3 regions of the Lysinibacillus sp. HST-98 genome follow, and region 1 is predicted to be linked to each of the others. Evidence: riboswitches for the same ligand, from Rfam matches in the RefSeq annotation. Region 1 holds a riboswitch; each other region holds the start of a gene.

What was found. Region 1 has a riboswitch for cobalamin ahead of JIN86_RS02065 (energy-coupling factor ABC transporter permease). Riboswitches for the same ligand answer to the same signal wherever they lie in the genome.
Region 2: another riboswitch for cobalamin. It lies ahead of JIN86_RS22120 (FecCD family ABC transporter permease); the one in region 1 lies ahead of JIN86_RS02065 (energy-coupling factor ABC transporter permease).
Region 3: another riboswitch for cobalamin. It lies ahead of JIN86_RS12990 (ABC transporter substrate-binding protein); the one in region 1 lies ahead of JIN86_RS02065 (energy-coupling factor ABC transporter permease).

Annotation. Positions count from the first base shown of each region.
Region 1 is NZ_JAENHX010000001.1:396,315-404,266, forward strand. It holds gene JIN86_RS02050 (sirohydrochlorin chelatase) at 1-276, opposite strand, end outside; gene cobJ (precorrin-3B C(17)-methyltransferase) at 291-1,958, opposite strand; gene JIN86_RS02060 ((2Fe-2S) ferredoxin domain-containing protein) at 1,963-2,334, opposite strand; cobalamin riboswitch at 2,481-2,662, opposite strand; cobalamin riboswitch at 2,915-3,099, shown strand; gene JIN86_RS02065 (energy-coupling factor ABC transporter permease) at 3,249-3,995, shown strand; gene JIN86_RS02070 (energy-coupling factor ABC transporter substrate-binding protein) at 3,999-4,271, shown strand; gene cbiQ (cobalt ECF transporter T component CbiQ) at 4,277-5,050, shown strand; gene JIN86_RS02080 (energy-coupling factor ABC transporter ATP-binding protein) at 5,047-5,883, shown strand; gene JIN86_RS02085 (S8 family peptidase) at 6,063-7,952, shown strand, end outside.
Region 2 is NZ_JAENHX010000014.1:59,410-67,361, forward strand. It holds gene JIN86_RS22090 (nitroreductase family protein) at 1-499, shown strand, start outside; gene JIN86_RS22095 (NADPH-dependent FMN reductase) at 563-1,105, shown strand; gene JIN86_RS22100 (HAMP domain-containing sensor histidine kinase) at 1,233-2,627, shown strand; gene JIN86_RS22105 (response regulator transcription factor) at 2,605-3,306, shown strand; gene JIN86_RS22110 (YdhK family protein) at 3,347-3,916, opposite strand; gene JIN86_RS22115 (biotin transporter BioY) at 4,031-4,627, opposite strand; cobalamin riboswitch at 4,782-4,969, shown strand; gene JIN86_RS22120 (FecCD family ABC transporter permease) at 5,116-6,162, shown strand; gene JIN86_RS22125 (heme ABC transporter ATP-binding protein) at 6,168-6,959, shown strand; gene dapF (diaminopimelate epimerase) at 7,011-7,865, shown strand.
Region 3 is NZ_JAENHX010000005.1:29,185-37,136, forward strand. It holds gene JIN86_RS12985 (elongation factor G) at 1-1,837, opposite strand, end outside; cobalamin riboswitch at 2,020-2,206, shown strand; gene JIN86_RS12990 (ABC transporter substrate-binding protein) at 2,370-3,362, shown strand; gene JIN86_RS12995 (precorrin-3B methylase) at 3,414-4,091, shown strand; gene JIN86_RS13000 (S9 family peptidase) at 4,163-6,151, shown strand; gene JIN86_RS13005 (class I SAM-dependent rRNA methyltransferase) at 6,622-7,818, opposite strand; gene JIN86_RS13010 (alpha/beta hydrolase) at 7,881-7,952, opposite strand, start outside.

The DNA.
Region 1 (7,952 bases):
ATAATGCTCACGCGCATGCTCGATTTCCGCTGGAATATGCAGTTTTGAATGGCCTGCATGCAGTAAAATGATTGGAATTACATGTACCTCTGTAGCTCCCTTTTTCACACAGTTTGTAATACCTTCTTCGATGTTCGGTGAAGCAAATTCAAGGAAACAAGTTTCCACTAAAAATTGTTCATCAATACGCGGTGTCATTTGTTCAATAAATGTACGAACCTCATCATTTCCTGCTGCTAAACGGCTCCCATGGCCGACAAATAAAATAGCTTTCATCTCTCTACTCCTTACTAGTCGCCGCACGGAGCTGGCTCTACTTTTATTTTGGAAGACATATCTTGATACGTAAAATGTAGTATTTTTTTCACACGTTTAAAATATTTAAATAAGCGTTCATTTGGATGAGCATTTGCTTTATATTCTTCAATAATATCTGTAATGAGTGGAATCAACTGCTCAGGCTCCAGCCCTTCTACAACAGGCTGTGCTGCGTGAGCCGTACGACCGACTGGTTTTGCTCCAATAAAGACATCAAATTTACTTTTGCGGTAGACGATGCCAATATCATCAAATACAGCCCGATAACAGGCCATCCCACAGCCATTAAAGCCGATATTTAATGTCTTCGGTAAGGACATACCGCCTAGTTTTTCTTGTATTTCCTCTGCATATGGTATCGAATCAGCCTTTTCACCGTAGCAAAAATCACAAGCCTTCAGTGATAACACATCACCAATTGGGGTTAATAAAAATCCTACTTCCTGTAATTTCTCTGTGATCTGTTCAGGGGAAGTCGTTGGTATTTTCAAATGAATTTGATGGTCTGGTGTGTATTCCATCGTCCCCTCATCCCCAACAACCTCTGCTAACGTCATCATTTGCTGGGGAGTAAAAAATTTATTGGCTACTCCAGGGCTTACTGCTAGTTCAAATATAGATTCTATTTTTTGCTGTACAAGCTTCGTTGTTACTTTGACTACGCTTGTCCCTTTTACCATTGCAAGTGCCGCTGTAGCCATTTCAAGAGCTGTTTTTTTCGGCTTTGGCGTAGCGGCTATACTGGGTTTATTAAAGCGCCCTGCATTAGGGTCAGCCATAAAGTCATTTCGCGCTGTTCCTGTCTCTTGGTTCATTGCCCAAGGTTCATTTTCTTCGCGTAAACGTTGATGTGGACGTAATGGCTGTTTCTCTTCACCCAGGGTATATTTACGTTGGTAACCGCGGGGCGTAATCATCTTATTGTCATAGAAAAATGTTGACGAATTCCCGATAATTACAGTTGTCAGCATACCAATATCATGTTCTAGCATTTCAGCTAGTGTTGTCATGGTTACTTCTTGACGTTCTCGATAGGCACTTTTCACAAGCCCAACTGGTGTGTCTGGCGAACGATATTCTAAGAGAATTCGCTGAGCCTCGACAATTTGTCTTGTTCGACGACCACTTTTAGGATTGTATAAAGCAATGACAAAGTCTGCCATTGCAGCTGCCTCGACACGCTTTGCAATTAAATTCCAAGGTGTTAGATGGTCACTCAAGCTGATTGTACAAGCATCGTGCATAATAGGTGCACCAAGTATGCTAGCGCATGAATTAATCGCAGAAATCCCAGGAACAATTTCTACTTCAATTCCTGTTGCTTCTGTCCAGCCTAGCTCAATTAACACCTCATAGACTAAACCCGCCATGCCATAGACGCCTGCATCACCACTCGAAATCACCGAGACGATGCTCCCTGCTTCGGCTTGACGAACGGCTTCCTGTGCACGCGACACTTCTTCTGTCATGCCTGTACTAACAATCGATTTTGCACTTACTAAATCTTGAATCAGCTCTACATAGGTTTTGTAGCCTATAATCATATCACTTTGTTGTAAAGCCTCTACTGCACGTGTCGTAATATGCTTAAAATCTCCAGGTCCAAAGCCTACTACGAAAATTTTTCCTTTTTGCGCCATGTTGTTACCCCTCTTTCACCTTTTCGATCCCTTTAATGGCAGTTGTTTGAGCAGTACGCTGTAATGTACCTTCACGAAGTGTAAAGACATGTTCGTTGTATAAGGATTCATGATGTAAATCTTGTACTAGTGTTCTAGCATGCTCTGTTGATGGCACACGATACCAATTCCCTTGGGGGTAAGCGATTACCACACAAGCATCCTTGCATCGTCCATTACAGCGCGTTCTTGTCGTATGTATTTCTTGATCGAGTGCTTGCCGCTGTATCTCATCTCGAATGGCTAAGGTAATTTCCTCCCCATCCTTTTTCATGCAGCTACTGCCATTGCAAATAAAGAGATGTGTTTTCATCCCCTCTAAATTCCAAGTTGTCATCTTCTGTCTCCCCTCATTTGCTTTTTGGAAAAAGAAAAACCTTTACTCTATAACGAAGAGTAAAGGTTTTGTAGAAGCCAAATAAAAACGAATAGAATGAAATACAGGTACTCGCTTTCGCTTCAACTTCTCCCTCCGAAAAGTTTGCATGCACAATCAAATAAGCAGGTTTCCTGACTTAAGCTTCATTTTACTGTCGCACCTTCCCAAGTTTGCACCAGTGGCTTTGCGATTTCATCAGCTATTACAGTAGCGGGGGCTGTATTGGATTTTCACCAATTTCCCTATTATCTCGAGCTATTCGAGCACTTATTGACGTTTTATATGAAATTTTTATTAGAATTTTAAATAGAAAACTGTCTTTATCATATCTTATTTTTTTAAAATTTCAATATTTCTTCAAAAATTTATGACAAATTTATCAATTTTGAATGGAACTAGGTATGAAATTTATACAATCTATAAAATATTTGCGCACAACTCGTTATCAGAATATTCACTATTGACCTTTAATTAAAAAAATTTATAAAAGGTATAGCATATTTATGGAAATTCATGTTACACTTTGTCGTGAAATCTCACAATTTGAATGTTTTTCGGTGCAAAGTGCTTGTCATTTTGCTTAAAAGGGAAGCCGGTTTGAGTCCGGCGCGGTCCCGCCACTGTAATAGGGAGCTTTATAGAATATGTCACTGTCCAACGGATGGGAAGACCTATAAAGCATTGAACTAGAGCCAGGAGACCTGCCGAAAAATAAGTGATCGTTTCAGCCTACGAGGATAGGTGTGCGGCTTAGCAGATGAGAATGTTATTTGCTTTTTTAGCTATGCACTTTTCCACCAGTGGAGAAGTGCTTTTTTTGATTACGCACGCAATATTCTAAAAATCTACTAATTAGTTAGGAGGAAAACTTTTTGAAATTTTCATGGTGGAAACTTAGTTATTTTTTACTGGCCTTTTTAATCGTGCCAAAACGTGCCTTTGCCATGCATATCATGGAAGGTTTTTTACCAATCGAATGGGCTATTTTTTGGTGGGTCATCTCTATTCCATTTATCATTCTAGGATTGCGTTCTATTCGAAAAACCGTTGATGAAAATCCTGAAACAAAAATGCTTTTGGGGCTTTCAGGAGCCTTTGCCTTTGTGCTATCCGCCTTAAAAATCCCTTCTGTTACAGGTAGCTGCTCTCACCCAACTGGTGTAGGACTTGGGACAGTACTCTTTGGCCCTCTAGCAATGAGTGTAATTGGAACAATCGTTTTATTATTTCAATCTTTATTATTAGCTCATGGAGGAATTACAACTTTAGGGGCTAATGCCTTTTCTATGGCTATTGTTGGTCCTTTTATTGCTTACTTTGTCTTTAAAGGTGCTCAAAAAGTAGGCTTGTCATTTTCACTAGCCGTATTCTTTGCAGCTATGCTTGGTGATTTAGGTACATATATTGTGACTTCTGTACAACTAGCACTAGCCTTTCCTTCAGAGGTTGGAGGCTTTATGGCATCCTTTACAAAGTTTGCAGGAATTTTTGCCTTAACTCAAATTCCTTTAGCCGTGAGTGAAGGAATTTTAACGGTCATAGTGATGAATTTCTTGAAAAAATACAATATTAGCGAACTAAAAACTTTACGTGTTTTCTCAACAAAGGAGGCACATTAACAGATGAAAAAAAATTTATTGTTATTAGCAATTGTTGTGTTATTAGCCATCATTCCCTTGTTCATACAAAAAGGTGCTGAATTTGGTGGTGCTGATGGAGAAGCAGAAGCAGCTATTGGTGAAATCAATGCGGAATATGAGCCATGGTTTGAAAGTCTATGGGAGCCACCAAGTGGTGAAATCGAAAGCTTATTATTCGTGCTACAGGCAGCTATAGGAGCTGGCTTTATTGGCTACTTCATCGGCTATATGCGTGGCAAACACAAAGAAGGTTAACCATTATGTTACTCATTGATAAGTATGCCTATCTGAATAAGCTAGCGTCCGTTCATCCGCTAGAAAAAATGATATTTTCACTTGGATTACTTCTCATAACGCTCATCATGAGAGATGAACGACTTTCACTCATTACATTTTTTGTAATGAGTGCTTTTATCATTTTAGGTGCCAAAATTCCGCTTACATACTATGGCAAATTATTATTGCTACCTGGCTTTTTCTTATTAACAAGTCTTGTATCTATTTTACTTTCCTTTACATCATCAACGAATACACTCCCTGCCCATATTTGGTCGTTTACATGGAGGAATTGGACTGTCTTTATTGGGAACGCAAGTGTGTTAGCAGCGCAACAGCTGTTCTTTATTGTCCTTGGCAGCATTAGTTGTTTATACTTTTTAATTCTAACCACTTCCGTACAAGGAATATGTTATGTGCTACGACAATGGCGACTCCCCTCTTTATTAGTGGAGCTCGTCGAACTAACCTATCGTTTTATTTTTATGTTTTTAGAAAGCATGCAAAATATACATCTCGCCCAGCAAGCACGTCTCGGCTACCATTCACCGATGCAATGGCTACGCTCTGTCTCCATGCTTATTGTGGCATTATTTGTGGAAATGTTTCAACGTAGCCGGGAGCTCAACAACGCCATGCAATCACGTGGAGGCGAGGCCGTCTACTGGCAAGAGATGGGCACTTATAGCAAGAAAAATTGGCTATGCATGGCAGCTATTTTACTAGTCCTCATCGTATACGGAGGGTATTTCACATGACAACATTTTATTTTAAACTCAACCAATTATCTTATGCCTATGCGGATGGTACGAAGGCGTTATCAGATATTACATTAGACATTCCAAAAGGTAAAAAAATCGCCATACTCGGGCATAATGGCGCGGGAAAATCAACTTTATTTCAGCATCTTAATGGTATTTTAAAACCTACAGCTGGGTCGATTTTATTCGAAGGCAACGGTCTGGAATATAGTCGAAAAGCTTTAAAGACCCTACGCCAAAAAGTCGGCATTGTTTTTCAGAATGCAGATCATCAGCTTTTTTCAGGGACCGTCAAGCAAGATATAGCATTTGGCCCATTGAATCTCGGCTGGTCTACTGAACAAACGGAAGAAAAAATAGCATGGGCCGTTGCGCAAACCGAAGTGGAAGATTTGCTTGATAAACCCATTCATTTTTTAAGCGTAGGTCAGAAAAAACGTGTAGCAATGGCAGGTGTTTTAGCGATGGAGCCCTCTGTCCTTTTGTTAGACGAACCAACAGCAGGTCTTGATAATTATTATGCTGCACAAGTATTACAATACTTAGCCAAATTAGAGAATGGTGAGAGAACCATTTTACTAGCAACACATGATATACCTCTCGCTTATGAATGGGCCGATCTAATCATTGTTATGGAGGCTGGAAAAATTATTTACAACGGTGATCCAATCGCCTTGTTTTATGAAGACGAATTGTTACATCGCGCGCATCTTGAACGTCCATGGATTTTTGAAATGGTCATAGCTTTGCAAAAAAAGAAGCTATTGCAGGAAAATATCAAAATCCCTCGTTCCAAGCAGGAGTTACAACAATTAATAGAACAAATTTAAAGCTTTTAACAATGCTAGGTATACGAAAAACAAGCAGTGTTTAGCTGTCCGTTTTTTCGTTATACCTACCAAAAATTAAAATAGCAAAGAAAAATTTTCCTACATTACGAAACTTTTCTAATCTTTGTCCGTATTACTATAGTCGAGACTTAATTTATAACACCAAGGAGAGATAACAATTGAAAAGTTGGTATAAAAAATCAGTCGCTGTTGTAGCATCCGCTGCACTCATGGTTCCTGCTGCTTCTGCCTTTGCTGAGGCACCACAGCATAAAGCGAAAAACATGCTGGCAAACAGTGCAAAACAAACAGAGAAGAATGAAGAAAAATGGATGAGTAAGGATACAATTGTTATCAAGCATTCAGGTCTTGATAAAAACGTACATAAAAAAATTGGCTCCAAGGTCATCCGCTCCATTCCTTCATTAGGTTATGATGTTGTACAACTAAATAAAGGCGTATCAATCGAAAAAGCCGTCTCTTACTATTTAAAGCAAAACGGGATATCTAGTGTGTCTCCTAGCTACGTCTATCATTCTTTCAATAATGAAGCTGATCCTAAGAAACAAGAGATGTATCATTTAAACCTACTGCAAATGGATAAGGCACTAGAATTAGCAGGCAACCATGATGTTACAGTTGCTGTCATTGATTCTGGTGTAGATTTTAAACACCCCGATCTAAAGTCACAAGTACTCCCACCCTATAATGCAGCAGCACCTGCTAATACTACTTATTCAGGCGATCACGGAACACATGTGGCAGGTATTATCGCCGCAGCAAAAGATAATGGCGTAGGTGGGCACGGGGTTAATCCGAATGCAAAGTTACTGCCAATTGATGTATTTAACGGCAAAGAAGGTGCTAATGATTTCATTATTGCACAGGGTATTCTTTATGCAATTGAGCAGGGCGTTGACGTCATTAATATGAGTCTAGGAGGCTATGGTGAATCTCCCCTGATGAAGGAAGCCGTTCAGAAAGCGATTGATAGTGGTATTACAATTGTGGCAGCCGCAGGAAATGAATCAACAGATGAATATTCCTTCCCCGCTTCTTTCGAAGGTGTCATTAGTGTTGGTTCAACAAATGAACGCAACAAACTATCAAGCTACTCCAATTACGGTCCGTCTGTTGATATTGTTGCACCAGGTGAAGACATTTATAGTACCGTTCATGATGCGAAGAAAGGATCATCTTTTGTCAAGTTTAGTGGAACATCCATGGCCTCTCCTGTCGTGGCAGGAATCGCATCTCTTCTTAAATCAAAAAACCCATCTTTAAAACCGCATCAAATAGAAGCGATTTTAGAAATGACAGCACAAGATTTGGGCGAGAAAGGTTATGATCTTACTTATGGTCACGGATTAGTTGACCCTGTGGAAGCATTACAATTTGATTTAAATAAATTACCAAAGCATTATTCAGAGACAAAGGAAGATCGCATTCAAAACGCCAAGGTCCTTACTAAAAATAAGCTAAATACAGAACAAGGTACTTTTGAACAGCAAGACGAAAAGAAATGGTATAAAGTCGATCTTGAAGAAAATGAATATGCTCAATTGACATTAAAAGGCGCTGACAAATACGACTATGCCTTTGATTTATATTTCTACCCAAATAGCGGGATTGGTGATGTAGAGCCTATCCATGTCAACGATGTTCGCGTAGGAAAAAAAGAAGGTTATCTATTTAAAGCAGATCAAAAGGGAACGCTTGTCATTGGTGTCAAAGATCATAATGGAAGCTATAGTTTAAAAGGCAAATCTACTTACATTTTCACAGCACAAACGACGAAGGACTTACCAATTGATACAGTAGACAAATCTACGATGGAGCCTATTAAAAAGTTCCCTTATAGTACAGCAGGTAAAAACTATACACTACTGTCAAAAGATCAACAACAAGATCAAGATTACTTCACGTTCTCTGTCAAAAAACCGACGACGTTACAATTTGATCTATCGGGAATTCCAGGTGTCACTGCCTCTATGGAGCTTTATCTGAAAGATGACTTTAATCCTGTGCCACCAGAAGAAATCGATCCAGCTGAAAATGATGAAGGTGAA
Region 2 (7,952 bases), on a different contig from region 1:
ATTTAACCTACAGCATGCTAATTATATTGTTGTGCTGGATGAGGATATGAAAGAAAAGGTGAGAGAGGCAGCATATGGTCAATATAAAGTACATTCAGCTTCAGGTGTAATTCTTGTACTAGGTGACAAGGAAGCATATAAAAATACTGCTGAGCTAAGTCAAGGCATGGTGGATTTAGGCATAATTACAGCGGGTGAACTAGAGGATATTGTAGCAGAGAATACAAGATTTTATGAGGATCGTGGTGAAGGATTCATGAAAGATGAAGCCATTCGTAATGCTTCTTTGTCTGCTATGTTGTTCATGCTAGCTGCAAAAAATCGTGGTTGGGACACTTGCCCAATGATTGGCTTTGATAATCAGAAAATGCGTGAGCTTTTCAATGTGCCAGAAACACATGAAATAGCCTTAATGATTACGATTGGGAAAGAAAAAGAGAGCAGTCGTCGATTACGTGGGTATCGTAAGCCAGTTGAAGAATTTGCCATTTATTATTGAAATGGTATAAAATACAATAGCTATACAAATACTATGAATAATGTGCATTTAGGAGGAAACATCATGAAGGTAGTAGCAATCGTAGGTAGTATTCGTAAAGAATCTTATAATATGCAATTAGCTCAATTTATTCAAAAACGTTATACAGAAAAGTTAGACCTTGAAGTATTAAGCTTAAAGGACCTACCAATGTATAATCAAGATATTGAAAATGAGGCTCCACAAGCAGTTCTTGATTTTAAAGCAAAAGTAAAAGCTGCAGACGCTGTACTTTGGGTTACACCAGAATATAATGGTACAGTTCCAGGGGTTATGGTAAATGCTATTGATTGGCTATCTCGTGTAGATAAAGTAATGATTGGCAAGCCATCCATCATTATGGGTGCATCAATGGGGAACTTAGGTACTGTAAAAGCACAATTACATTTACGTGATATTTTATTCTCTCCAGGCATTAACTCACCATTACTTAGCGGCAATGACGTTTATATTGGTGCTGTTCACACTAAATTTGATGAACAAGGCAATTTAACTGATGAAGGTACAGTGAAATTCCTTGACGTAGTCATTGATAATTTCTTAAGCTGGGCAAAAAAATACGTTTAATTAAAATCTAACCCATAAGTATACAATATACTTATGGGCATTTTTTGTTTGGAAAGATGCTACTTCTGCATGAAATCTTCACACTTTCAAGATATACTTTTAAGAAATTCTAAAATGGTGGTTACGGATGAGAAAATTATCATTAAAGCTTGGCATTATCTTTTTCATCACATTATTTTGTATTGAAACCTTTATGATGTTTTTTTTGCATGTTTCCCTGACAAATTCTAGAGTGGAAGAGGAACTAGAGCGTTTACAAGCGAGAGGAAATTCACATCGTACTATATTAGAACAGAACTTCAATAATGAAACATTAGCACATGTCGTTCTTATGGAATCAGAAGCAAGTACAGATGTCGTGGTGACTGACCATTTCGGGACAATCCTTGCATCCTCACAACCACATCAAGAAATCAGTGATCTGATTCGTGAGATAGAGGGGGAAATACCTTATGAAGGAAGGGTTTTACAAGACAATTGGCAAGAAGTTAAAGCTATTGCGACCATAAGCCCTATTCAAAATCAGCAAGGAACGATTGGCTATGTATTTATGTTTCAAAATACCGATTCCATCCATGCATTAATGAAACGGCTCAATAAGCATTTTCTCATCGTGGGTATTGTATCTGGTCTTGTCAGTATTGCAGTCATTGTTGTTCTATCTCGCAAGTTGGCTAAACCACTTATTCAAATGAAAGAGGCTACATTGAAAATGAGTAAGGGTGATTTTACAGTCGCTCTTTCTACGAATGGAAAAGACGAGCTTGGGGATTTATCAAATGCTATCCAGCTTTTATCCAATGATTTAAATCATCTGAGGCAAGAGCGTAAGGAGTTTTTATCGAGTATTGCACATGAGCTTCGTACACCGCTAACTTTTATTAAAGGCTATACAGACATTCTTGCTAAACGAGATTTAACAGAGCAAGATCGTCAAAAGTATTTAGCTATTATAATAGAAGAAACAAATAGACTTTCTAGATTAATTAAAGATTTATTTGATTTAGCGAAAATGGATGAAAACTCATTTGTAATTGAAAAACATTACTTACATTTAGAGCCGTTTTTTACAAGCATTGAAGAAAAATTAAGTCCCGCTTTTCAAGATAAAGGTATCTATTTGGTTGTCCGTTGTGATAATGGCTTAACACTATATGCAGATGAAGCAAGACTTGAGCAAATCCTGATTAATCTATTAAATAATGCATTAATCTATTGTGCGCCAGGAGATATGACTACAGTCACTGTAAAAAAAGACAGTGGAACTTTAAGCATCACCGTTGAAGACACAGGGAAAGGAATTCCAAAGAAGGATTTACCATATATTTTTGATCGGTTTTATCGAGTGGAAAAATCACGTAGTCGTGCTTTAGGTGGATCTGGACTTGGGCTTGCTATTGTCAAGGAGCTTGTACAAGCACATGGGGGAGAAATAGAGGTTAGAAGTGAAATCAATAAAGGGACTACTTTTGAATTATCATTTAAAGGAGTAGAAACGAATGAAAACGATTTTATGCATTGATGATGAACCAAGAATGTTAGATTTATTAACCCTTTATTTGGAACCACTATTTCTTTGTAGAGCAATGACTTCTATACAAGAGGCATTGGATTTTTTAGAAGAAGAACATGTGGATTTAGTTCTTTTGGATATTATGATGCCAGAGATGAGTGGGTGGCAGGTTTGCCAGGAAATTAGGAAGTTTTGGGATGTTCCTATCATTATGCTTACTGCAAAAGGAGAACACGCTGATATTGTAAAAGGTTTAAACCTTGGTGCTGATGACTACATTTTAAAGCCTTTTGATGAGGAGGAGTTGTTAGCACGCATACATGCTGTATTAAGAAGAACGATATCTGAAGAAAAATTGATTATCTTTGAAGGGCTTTGTTTAGATAGAGAGTCCTTTGAAGTATATTTTCAACATAAGGCAATCCCATTAACACCAAAGGAATTTGCCATGCTCGCCCTATTTTTAGATTATCAAAATAGAGCATTTTCTAGAGAACACCTTATACATGCCGTTTGGGGATATGATGTAACGATTGAAGATCGTACCATTGATTCACATGTACGTAATTTACGAGAAAAATTAAGAAAAAGTGGTTTTCCGGCGGATGATTACTTGCAAACCGTTTGGGGCATCGGCTATAAATGGCATAAGTCTGCGAATAGAAAGCGAATGGAACATAAAAGCTAGAAATAACCTCTACCAGAATTGAAGGTAGAGGTTATTTCTATTATTTTGGACTAAGCTCTTCTTCTGTTACCCATTTATGATTTGTTACAGCTTCACCACTTGTAGTGGAAGTATAATCAACCATATATACAGTTGTTTGCACAGCCTCGTCAATAAGGACAGTCGCATTTTCCATACCTTCCATATGTGTTGCGTCCGTTTTTACTTCTGTTCCAGGAGCCAGTGGTGCTTCTTGTGGGTCAATTAATTCTTCATGAATCACCCACTTATGCTTTTCTATTCGCTTTCCACCAGATGTAGGCTCATAGGAAATAACATAGGCAGTTGTATTATAGGCACCTACTATTGTTGCTTCTGCCCCTTTCATACCTTCCATATGTCCATCTGTAATAATGGCTGTGCTCCCTACAGGAAATTTCGGGTTTTCAGCTTTTTTTAACGTTACTGGTACATCGCCAGAACTTGAATGGTTCATTGTAGAATGATCCATTTTTTCAGCAGTTTCATTAGAAGTGGACGCTGGTTCTGTTTGATCCTCTGTACAAGCCGATAAACTAATTAAAGCGACTACTGATAATAGTCCGACTGACCATCTTTTATTGAATTTCATATGATATCCTCCTCACTATGTGCTCCTAATGTAGCAAATAAATGTGCAGAAACGATGGATATGACCCTATGAAAAACATTTCTTTAGTCTGGAACAATTAGGTGGGGAGATATGCTATTGAATGGGCAGGATCTTCAATGTTTTTTGTAATCTATGGGCGAAGATACCAGCAAAAATAGCTAAAATAATATCTTTTGGTAGTGGAGGAATCATCCAAAGCCAAGCGAGCTTATATGAAAAATTCTCTGGCGCACTTGCCCAAAGTTTATATGCAAAAAACATCCAATTTGTTCCTATCAAATAATTTATAGCCGTTGCTACCAAAGCAGCTACGATAAAACTTTTCTTTGTCCCGCTTCGTTCCACGATTAGCCCTGCAACAAATGCTGCTAATATAAATGTAATAATAAACCCAAAGGTAGGGCTTAAAATTTGGCCAATTCCACCACCGAAACGAGCAAAGACAGGAGCTCCTGCCAATCCTACGCACATATAAATTGTACAGGCGAGCGCACCTTTTCTACTACCAAGAATAAGCCCTGCTAAAATTGCAAAGAAGGTTTGAAGCGTAATGGGTACACCACCAACTACCATAAAGGGTGCAAAGGAAGTGATATTAGCACCCACCATCATTAGCGTTGAAAACAACCCAATGTAGGTAATGTCAATAGTTCTTAATTTATGGTGACTATGTTGAGTAACAGTTGCCATGATTTTCACCTCGTTTTATAAGTTATTACTGCTAGTGTAAAAAACGAATACTATTGTGTCAACCTTATTATCGTTTTTGGTTAACTCAAATGTTGAGTTAAATAGAAGTAGACTATCTATCTATAAAAATGTATGATAGAATCGTCACAATTTTATAACTTCAAATACTATTGGTGCGACATTTTTGAATGTCACTTAAAAGGGAAGTCGGTGGAAGTCCGACGCTGTCCCGCAACTGTAACGAGGAATCCTATAATATGATTTGCCACTGTTTAAGAATGGGAAGGTAATTATAGGATAGTGAATCGAAGCCAGGAGACCTGCCATTTAGTAATACCTGTAATGCCCACGAGGATGCAAGCAATTACGGACAATAGCTGGATATTTTTCTGACTTTGTTTAATCTAGGGTATTTCTATGCGCATTTTCGCATGAGATACCTTTTTTTATTGCTTCATTCATCAATATTCAGTAGGAGTTTAAAACAGATGAATAAAAAATTTATGTTATTTTCCTTCGTACTTTTTATGGTATTAATTGTTTCAATGACCTTTGCTGTAATGGTTGGCTCAGTTTCAGTTACACCGTTATATGTATGGAAAGTTATTCTTTCTAAGATTCCTTTTATACAAAATTCAATCGAGCAAGATTGGAGTCGCTCTCAGGAAATCATCATCTGGCAAATAAGAGCACCTCGTGTTTTGCTAGCTGCTATAGTAGGAGCTGGGTTAGCCATTGCAGGGGCAGCCATTCAGGCACTTGTACGTAACTCTATTGCAGACCCGTATATTCTAGGGATTTCTTCAGGTGCAGCTGTCGGAGCTACTTCTGTGATTATTTTAGGAGCCTTTTCATTTTTAGGTATTTACGCTCTTTCGGTATCCGCATTCCTTGGTTCATTACTTGCGATTACACTTGTTTTTTTCTTGTCACGTGTTGGGGGACGTGTCTCTATTTTCCGCTTGCTATTGGCAGGCATGGCTGTGTCCTTTATCTTAACGGCTATCTCTAATTTTATTTTAATGATGTCAAAGCAAGAAGGGGCCTTAAAGGCTGTTATGTTTTGGATGCTAGGTAGTTTAGCTGGAGCCAAATGGAATAATATTGTGATTCCAGCCTTCGTATTCTTGGTTGTATTTGGGCTACTCTGGCTACACTATCGCAATTTAAATTTATTATTACTAGGAGAAGAGGCGGCAGTGACATTAGGCGTTAATCTTCAGCAATTCCGTATTCAGTTAATACTATTAGTATCTCTATTAACTGGTGTGCTTGTCGCAGTTAGTGGTTCTATAGGATTTGTGGGATTGATTATTCCCCATATTGTGCGTTTAATTGTGGGCTCAAACTATAAATACGTCATACCTATTAGTGCTTTAATAGGTGGAATATTCTTAGTGTGGGCAGATGCCTTTGCTCGAATCATTATTTCTCCTCAGGAAATGCCAATTGGTATTATTACAGCTTTTTGCGGGGGACCATTTTTCATTTGGCTTCTCCGTCGTAACAACTATTCTTTCGGTGAAGGAGATTAACGTCCATGACATTAGAAGCGAAACGAGTATCATTCTCCATTTACGATCAGCGTATACTACATGATGTAAGCATTCAAATAAAAGAAAAGCAATTTGTTGGATTAATTGGTCCTAATGGGAGCGGAAAATCAACATTGTTAAAAAATATGTATCGTCTCCTAAAACCTGAAAGCGGAACGGTAGTATTAAATGAGCAAGATATATTAAAGCAATCAAGTAAATCAATTGCGAAAAATTTGGCTGTTGTAAGCCAAGAGACACCCGTATTATTTGATTTCACTGTGCATGATTTAGTCAGTATGGGAAGAACACCACATAAAAAGCTGTTAGAGCTTGATCAAGAGAAAGATTTTCAAATTGTTAAAGAGGCTCTTAGCCAAACGGGCATATCGCATTTAGAGAAACGAAGCTTTAGTTCGCTTTCTGGTGGCGAGAAAAAGCGTGTCATGGTTGCAAGGGCACTCGCTCAACAAGCACAGGTATTAATATTGGATGAGCCGACGAATCATTTAGATATTCAACATCAACTTCAACTTATGGATTTAATTCAGACCTTGCATTTAACCGTAGTAGCAGCTTTACATGATTTAAATATCGCTGCTATGTATTGCGATCAAATTTACGTTTTACAGCAAGGGCGAATAGTTTGCCATGGTACACCAGAGGAAGTACTTACCCCAACAGTGCTACAAGATGTATTCGGTGTTTTTGCGGATATTCAAATACATCCACTGACAGGGAAGCCGTATCTTACATATGTTCCTGAACAGTTCACGAAGAGGTTTAGCCAAATATAGAAAGTGAGATCTTCTATTAGATACATAAAACATCCTTTAAGGAGTGACTGTATGCAAATAGCCTTTACGAAAATGCATGGTATTGGCAACAGCTATATCTATCTTGATCTTTTCCAACATAATTACAAGGAAGATATCTTTTGTGAATTGGCTCAAAAAATGGCCAATGTCCATACTGGTATTGGCTCGGATGGATTGATTATTATCCAACCATCTAAAATTGCTGACTGTGGTATGCGTGTATTTAATAAAGATGGCTCTGAGGGGACAAATTGCGGTAACGGTCTTCGCTGTGTTGCTAAGTATGTTTTTGAACGTCATATTGTACGACAAGAGCTAATTACGATTGAAACGAAATCCGGGATTATGCTGGCTCAGGTAGTGGTGCAAGACAATCGTGTAATAGAGGTGATAGTCGATATGGGCAAACCTCTCTTATTGCGCAAAGACATTCCGATGTTAGGAAATCCAAATGAGCTTGTCATCAATGAGATTTTTCCGTTACCCCAACAATCTCTTTTGGTAACAGCTTTGTTTTTGGGCAACCCGAATGCCGTATTTTTTGTGAATGCAATCGAGCAAGCACCATTAAGAACACTTGGTGATATAGCAAATGATATAAGATTTCCTTATCGTTGCAATGTTGAGTTTGTAGAGATTGTTCATGAGAAGGCGTTGAAATGCTGCGTTTGGGAACGAGGTTCGGGTATAACAGAGGCATGTGGGACAGGTGCTTGTGCAGCGGTAGTGGCTGCTATATTAAATGGTTTTTGTCAGAAGGGAGAAGAGATAGTAGTCCAACTTAGTGGCGGTGACTTAGTCATACGATGGGCTGACAATGACCATATCTGGATGCGTGGTCCTGCGGAATTTATTGCGGATGGAATTTATGAATTTTTATCTTAATTACTCCAATCCTTCTTCGTCATGCCATATTAAATAAAATGAATACAGGAAGCCTCCGATTTAAGAGTGGCGTCCTGTATTGTAGAG
Region 3 (7,952 bases), on a different contig from region 1:
TTTTATCGTAGCCAATCTGTGCAATCACATCCTCTGTATTATGGCACACATCATAGCCATCAAATTGGAGTGTGAGTGCACCTTTCCCATTTGTATAGGCGGCAAAGGTTGTACTGTAGCTCATTAAAGTGGCAACAGGCGCACGACCTGTTAGGATAACATCCGTTTCGGATAAAATCGGGTCATCGAATATGCCTGCTGCTTGCTGAATATCAGTCATCATACGACCGATAAAGTCGTTTGAAGCCTTCATTTTAAAGCGATAATAGGGTTCAAGTAGAACATTTTGTGCCTGCTCCAGCCCCTGACGTAGGGCACGGAAACTGGCTTCACGGAAATCTCCCCCCGATGTATGCTCATTATGCCCGCGACCTGTTAGAAGTGTAAAATGAATATCTGTTACAGGGAAGCCTGTCAGTAGCCCATGATGATCACGCTCAAACAGGTGCTTTTCAACAAGGCGCTGATTGCCTACAGATAAATGATCGGCATGACAGGCATTGCTGAAGGTATTACCTGTTCCACGTGGATTTGGCTCCATTAATAAATGAACTTCGGCATAATGCTTGAGGGGCTCGAAATGACCATAGCCTGTTACGGGGGTCGCAATGGTTTCCATATATAAAATTTGCGGCTCACCAAAGGAGACAGCTATTGAAAAACGCGTCATGAATACCTCTGTCAGGACCTCCAATTGAATGACACCCATAATATGCACATGGATTTCCTGAAATTTTTCCTGCCAGACCACACGCAAGGACGGCTCTTCAGCTTCGAGTAAACGGAAAAACTGGAGCACTTCCTTGATATGCTGATCGCCCTCATATTGAACCTTTGCCTGTAAGGTTGGGACAAGCTCATAGGGCTGGGATAGCATCGTTGTACCGATTTGATCCCCAATGTTTGCCTGGCTCAGTCCTTTGACAGCGAAAATTTCTCCTGCCTCTATCTGTTGAACAGTCTCATAGCGACTGCCGTTATAAAGGCGAATTTCGGTTACTTTTTCTGTTACTTCGCCAAATAAAAATTCATCCCGCACATGCAATGAACCCTTGACCGCCTTCATAAAGGTTAAACGTTGGTGACCATCATGACGAATTTTAAAAACCTCTCCCTCAAACGGGGCATCCTTGTCAAAATCGGTACACGTTAACAGTGGGAGCTGGTCAAGAAATTCCTGAATGCCCTCATCCTTTAAGGCAGAGCCAGCAAAGCAAGGGAAGGCACATTCATTTTTAATCATTCCCTGTAATTGAGCAAGACACTGTTCATGCTCCAATGACTCATTCAGAAAGGCATCAAGCAATTCTTCGTCGCGCTCCGCTAGCCATTCCATGATGCTATTTGATACATAGTCTGCTCGCAATGGCTCATCGATGAACAATATATGCTGTGAGCAATCTTTGCGAAGCTGGCTGATGACAGCCTCCACATTGGCACCCTCACGATCTATTTTGTTGATAAAGAAGAAGGTAGGGACATGGTATTGACGTAAAAGTTGCCATACTGTTTCTGTATGGCCTTGTATCCCTTCAACAGCGCTAATGATCATAATGGCATAATCCATCACACGAATGGCACGCTCCATCTCAGGGGAGAAATCGACATGCCCTGGTGTATCAATCAATGTGTATGTATCATTGCCAATGCTCATACGCCCCTGCTCGGCAAATATCGTAATGCCTCGTCTGCGCTCCAGCTCGTGATTATCAAGAAAGGTATCCTGATGATCAACTCGACCACGGGCTTGGATACTATTTGTATGAAAAAGTACTTGCTCAGAAAAGGTCGTTTTCCCTGCATCCACGTGCGCAAGTACACCAATTGTTTTGTACATAAGAAATCCTCGTTTCTATAGAATGCTATCTTTTTATTGTAACAGAATACTAGCTTCTATATTTCTTGTAAAATAGTTCGTCTTTATGTCGAAATAGTGCTAATATAGTGATGATTATACTTTTAGTGTCATACTACTGATTGCGCGATAAATTTTCTTCTGCTAGTCTATCAATAGTATTGACCATTATAGAACGTATTGGTGCAAATGGCATTTGTCATTTGCTTAAAAGGGAAATCGGTGCAATTCCGATGCTGTCCCGCAACTGTAAAGGGGGAGTCTATACAGCATGCCACTGTAGGGAAACTATGGGAAGGCGTATAGATGATGAACCTAAGCCAGGATACCTGCCAGTATGTATTTTTTGACTAAGAACCACGAGGATGGGGATAGTGATACAGGTAATATACCGTTATTTCACTATGCTACTCTCTTGGCGACAAGAGGGTTTTTTTTATGCCCTTCCAACCACCTAGGTAGTAAAGAAATCCCTGATTTCTTTCTATATTTTAACAACAAAGGAGAAAAGGACATGAAGAAATGGAAAAGTATATGGCTAATGATGATCATTGCCTTGATCGCTGTTTTAGGGGCTTGTAATGCAAAAGACAAAACGGAATCAGCAGTACAAGGTGAAAAGGTTGAGCCATCTGAGGCGGCAGCCGAAGTAACCATTGAAAACAATGACACAAGTCAAACATATACGGAAGCACCAACAAAAGCGATTAGCTTAAATCAGCATGTGACAGAAATCATGCTAGCACTTGGCTTAGAGGATTCTATGGTAGGGACAGCTTACTTAGATGATAAAATCTATGAGCCATTGCAAGAGGCATACGATAAAGTCCCTGTGCTTTCTGATCAATACCCAACGAAGGAGCAAGTCATTGATGCCGAGGCAGATTTCCTATATGCAGGCTGGAAAAGTGGCTTTGGCGAAAAGGGGGTAGGCACACCAGAAGAACTTGAAGAATTAGGCATCCATACGTATTTACATACGGCTTCCAACATGACAAAGCCAACATTAGAGGATATTTTCACTGATATTCGCCATATCGCAAAGATTTTCCGTATTGAGGATCGTGGCGAAGCTTTAATTGATCAAATGACGAAAGATGTAGAGGCAGTACAAGCTAAATTACCAAAAGATAGCGAAAAATTACGTGTTCTTGTGTTTGATAGCGGTGAAAAGGATGTATTTACAGCTGGTCAAAACTTTATGAATGAGCTTGTGACAATCGCAGGTGGTCAAAATATCTTTGGTGATGTGGAATCAGGTTGGACAACTGTATCGAAGGAAGATGCAGTAGACCGCAACCCAGAGGTAGTTGTCGTGATTGATTACGGTGAAACAACGGCAGACCAAAAGATCCAATTCTTAAAAAATGATCCAGCATTGAAGGAGATGGAAGCGGTCAAAAATGAGCGCTTTGTCATCCTGCCACTTTCAGCAGCGTCTGAAGGGGTTCGTGCGGCAGAGGCCATTGAAATTTTAGCCACGGGCTTCTATCCTGAAAACTTTTAATCCATTCGAGCTAGCGTTTTGCTAGCTCCTTTTTTATAAGGAGCGATAAAAATGAACGCATTTCAAAAAAATGTACCAGATCAAACATTTGAAACACTGAACCGTCATGGTGAGTTTACCCGTCTAGCCGTTAGCCCTGGCATTATTAATAAGCATTATACCCCTGCACAATTCCAAAAAATAGCCGAAATTGCTGGCGAAAAGGGGGCGATAAAGTATTCTGCTTCCTATAGTATACTCTTGTCCATACCAACGTGCGATGCCACAGAAGCGGTGCAAGCCTTACAGGAAGCGGGTCTCTATGTTGCTCCCTCTGGTCCAATCATAGCCATGAAGGCCTGCGATTTTTGTGATGGGGAGAAAATGGATGCTGCTCCAATAACCGAACAGCTCTATCATGCCCTAGCGGGGATGAAGGTACCTGCAAGAGTGCGTGTCAATATTAATGGCTGTGCATCAGCTTGCTACAATGCAGTCTATGATGATATTGGACTCGTTTACCAACAAGAAAGCTTTGATGTCTATTTAGGGGCAGTACCGATGGGAGCAAAGGCACAGGCTGGCACGTTATTCGCTAAGAGGGTAGACGTCACACAAATTGAAGATTTTTTACTGCTTCTGATCAACCTATATAAGGAGCATGCTCGCCCAAATGAGCCCTTTTACAAATTTTATCGCAGAACAAAGTACGCAGAATATTGGGAACTAGTAAAAAATTCAATTAAATAGCAGGGATATTACTTAGGGTGTCGAAGTATTGTAGTAAGGCACAGAAAATTACAATACAAAGGAGCAAGAACATGACATCGAAACAAGGGATTCAACCAGAAGATCTTTATCACTTAAAATCAGTAGCAGATCCACAGCTTTCACCAGATGGGACAGAGGTAGTTTATATAGAGACTCGTATGGACGAGAAGAAAAATGACTATATATCGAATTTGTTTTACATAAATTTGAAGGACAAAACACCACAGCAATGGACATTTGGCGAAGATAGAACGAGTTCCCCTGTTTGGTCACCAGATGGTAGTCAAATTGCATTTTTGTCAACGAGAACAGGTAAGTCACAAATTTATGTTCTTTCGAAAGCAGGTGGAGAGGCAAAACAGGTGACACATTGTAAAAATGGAGCGACATCCCCTGTCTGGTCACCATGTGGCAAGAAAATTGCTTTTTCAGTCGTGCTAGGGAAAGATGAAACCATCCTAGATAAAGCGGAGGATGAGAAGAAAAAGGATAAAGAACTAAAGCCACTAGAAATCGAGAAAATGAAACACAAATCGGATGCTGGTGGATTTATTGATATGGAGCAGTTTACCCATATTGCCATGGTCAATGTGGAATCAGGAGAGCTAGAACAAGTGACAGAAGGCAAAGAGTACTTCCATCTGGGTACTTGGTCGCCAGATGGCAAATACCTTACGTATTTAGCAGATAAAGCGGAGGATTTAGATTTCTCATTCAATGTGGATATCTATTTATTGGAGTTAGAAACGAAACAGAGTCACAAGCTAACAGAAGGTTCGGGTGCATATTACCAAACGGCTTGGTCACCGAATAGTCGTTATCTTTCTTTTGTAGGTGGAGAACGTGAATTTGAAAATGCCACACAAGCGAAGCTTTGGATTTATGACATGGAGCAAAAACTACTAAACTGTGTAACAAGTGAATTTGATGCGCCTGTCGGTGATTTTGTCATCGGTGATTTCCTGCAAGGTGTAGCGTCACCACGTGTTCAATGGATGAATGATAATCATAGCTTCTACTTCCAAGTCACAGATCACGGCAATGCGGCGATCTATTACGGAAATGTAGATGGCGAAATTTACCCAGCTATCCATGATGATCAATATGTTTATGGCTTCTCACTTGATGCGCAAAACGATCAGGCTATTGTGGCTATTAGCACAACGACCAATCCAGGCGATCTGTTTTATGTGAACCTAAAAACGGGTGCCAAAGAACAGTTGACGTCCATTAATGAAGAATTTTTAAAGACCAAAACATTAGCTGTTCCAGAGAGTATAGAATTTGAAGGTGCAGAAGGCTGGAAGGTCAATGGCTGGATTATGAAGCCAATTGGCTATGAAGCAGGGAAGAAGTATCCTCTCATTCTTGAAATCCACGGTGGTCCACATGCAATGTATGGCAATACCTATTTTAATGAATTCCAAATCCTTGCTGCACAAGGCTTTGCAGTGCTTTACACTAATCCGCGTGGTAGTCATGGCTATGGCCAAAAATTTGTTGATGCAGTACGTGGCGATTATGGTGGTAATGATTATGCGGACTTAATGGCAGCGGTAGACTACGCTCTGGAGCACTATGATTTTATTGATCAGGATCGTCTAGGAGTAACTGGCGGAAGCTACGGTGGTTTTATGACTAACTGGATTGTGGGCCATACAAATCGCTTTAAAGCAGCTGTGACGCAGCGCTCCATTTCGAACTGGATTAGCTTTGCTGGTGTCAGTGATATCGGCTATTACTTTACAGACTGGCAAATTCAAGCAGGGCTCGATGATATAGAGAAGCTATGGCATCATTCGCCGCTGAAGTATGTAGACAAAGTGGAGACACCATTATTGATTTTACATGGTGAAAAAGACTATCGTTGTCCAATTGAGCAGGCAGAGCAATTGTTTATCGCCTTAAAGTATCGTAAAAAACAAACAAAATTCGTGCGTTTCCCTGAGGCGAATCATGAACTGTCAAGAAGTGGAAAGCCCACATTGCGAATTAATCGACTTGAATATATTCGTGATTGGTTTGTGAAATATCTATAATAGGGTGGCCTAAGAAGAGAGTATCTTCTTAGGCTACTTTTAATAGAGAAGACCTGTATGATGGTTTATAAACGATACAATTTTAAAAAAAATCTCATGGTAAAGGATTTGTTCACCTTTATGATAAAGGTCTAAACATCTTCTCTATTTCCTTTATAATCATATAAATAAATTGTTGTATAAGGACCGTTATTTAATGATTCCCAATGAACCGTTTCTAATGTAGTCCCTTCTCTTGTAGATGGAATATGACGTGTTGTTGAATCTAAAAAATAATAGGGACTTTTTCTTCAAACATTACAGTTGTTATCATAACTGCATCAAAATTTGAAAGGTGCTTCATCATTTGAACATGCAACTAATACTAACAAACTTACGATAATTAAAAACTTTTTCAAGACTTTACTTAGGTAGAATCAACTTTTTCTCACATAAAAAAAGAATCACAACATGGTGTGATTCTCGATTGGTTAGTCGATTTTCTGGATGAACACGACCTTCAGATAATTAAATTCAGGGTATTCACGTGGTACACGGAAATCCTTCGGTAAACCGTATTCCTCGACAATTTTATAGCGTGTACGCGTCTCTTTAAATGCTTGGTCAATAAAGCCTTTGAACTTTTTCATGCCAAAGCTGGCATTATTTGTGGAAGCCACAATGATGCCGTTTTTAGCGGTAATGGCAATCGTGTCCTTTAGTAATTTAGGGTAGTCCTTTGCCGTTGAAAAGGTCATTTGCTTCGTACGTGCAAAGCTAGGTGGGTCTAATACGACAAGGTCAAACTGTAAAGCATGACGCTGTGCGTATTTAAAATAATGGAAGACATCCATGACTTTTATATCCTGTGCCTCATAATCAATATGATTGACACTAAATTGCTCAATCGTTTTGGCTAGACTGCGCTTTGCCACATCTACACTCGTTGTCTTGATGGCTCCTCCTAGAGCGGCTGCCACAGAAAATGCTCCTGTATAGGAAAATGTATTCAGCATGTCTGTATTGTGGGCATAACGCTCACGAATAGCCAATCGTACCTCACGTTGATCGAGGAAAATCCCTGTCATGGCGCCATCGTTTAAATGCACCGCATAGGTCATACCATTTTCCTTCACCATGATAGGAAATTCTCCTGGCGTGCCCATCACAAAATCATCCTGCTCGATATATTGTCCTTTGCTATCAAAGCGTTTTTTCTCATAAATCGCTTGGTAGTCCACTGTCTCAGCAAGCGCCTCATACACCACTTCTTTAAATGAGTAAATGCCCTCACTATACCAGCTTACCATATAGTAGCTGTTAAAAAAATCAATCGTAAGACCGCCAATGCCATCTCCTTCACCATTAAACACACGAAAGGCTGTTGTGTTTTCATTGCTAAAAAATGCGGCACGATTGTCGATGGCTTTTTTGAATTTTTTTATAAAAAAAGCTTTATCGATTGTTTCATTCGCATCGGTCGTTAGCACCCAGCCAATGCCTTTATTTTGGATGCCGTAGTAACCTGTTCCAATAAAACGGTTATGGTGATCCATGAGCTTGAGGAGTGTTCCTTGCTCAGCAGGTAAACGTCGTGCATCAACCGCATCTTTTGAAATAAGGGGGAAGCCTTTTCTTAATTGATCAGAAAAGGGCTGTTGTATTTGTAGAGCTATTGTTTGTGTCATAGTGTCATCCTTTAAAAAACGTTTTGCTCTATTATCGCACTGTTTGCACGGGATAGCCAAACTTATTTCAGGAATTGCGCAATTTTTGTCACGGTTTCAATCGTTACTTCTTCAAAATAATTCATTTTACTGAA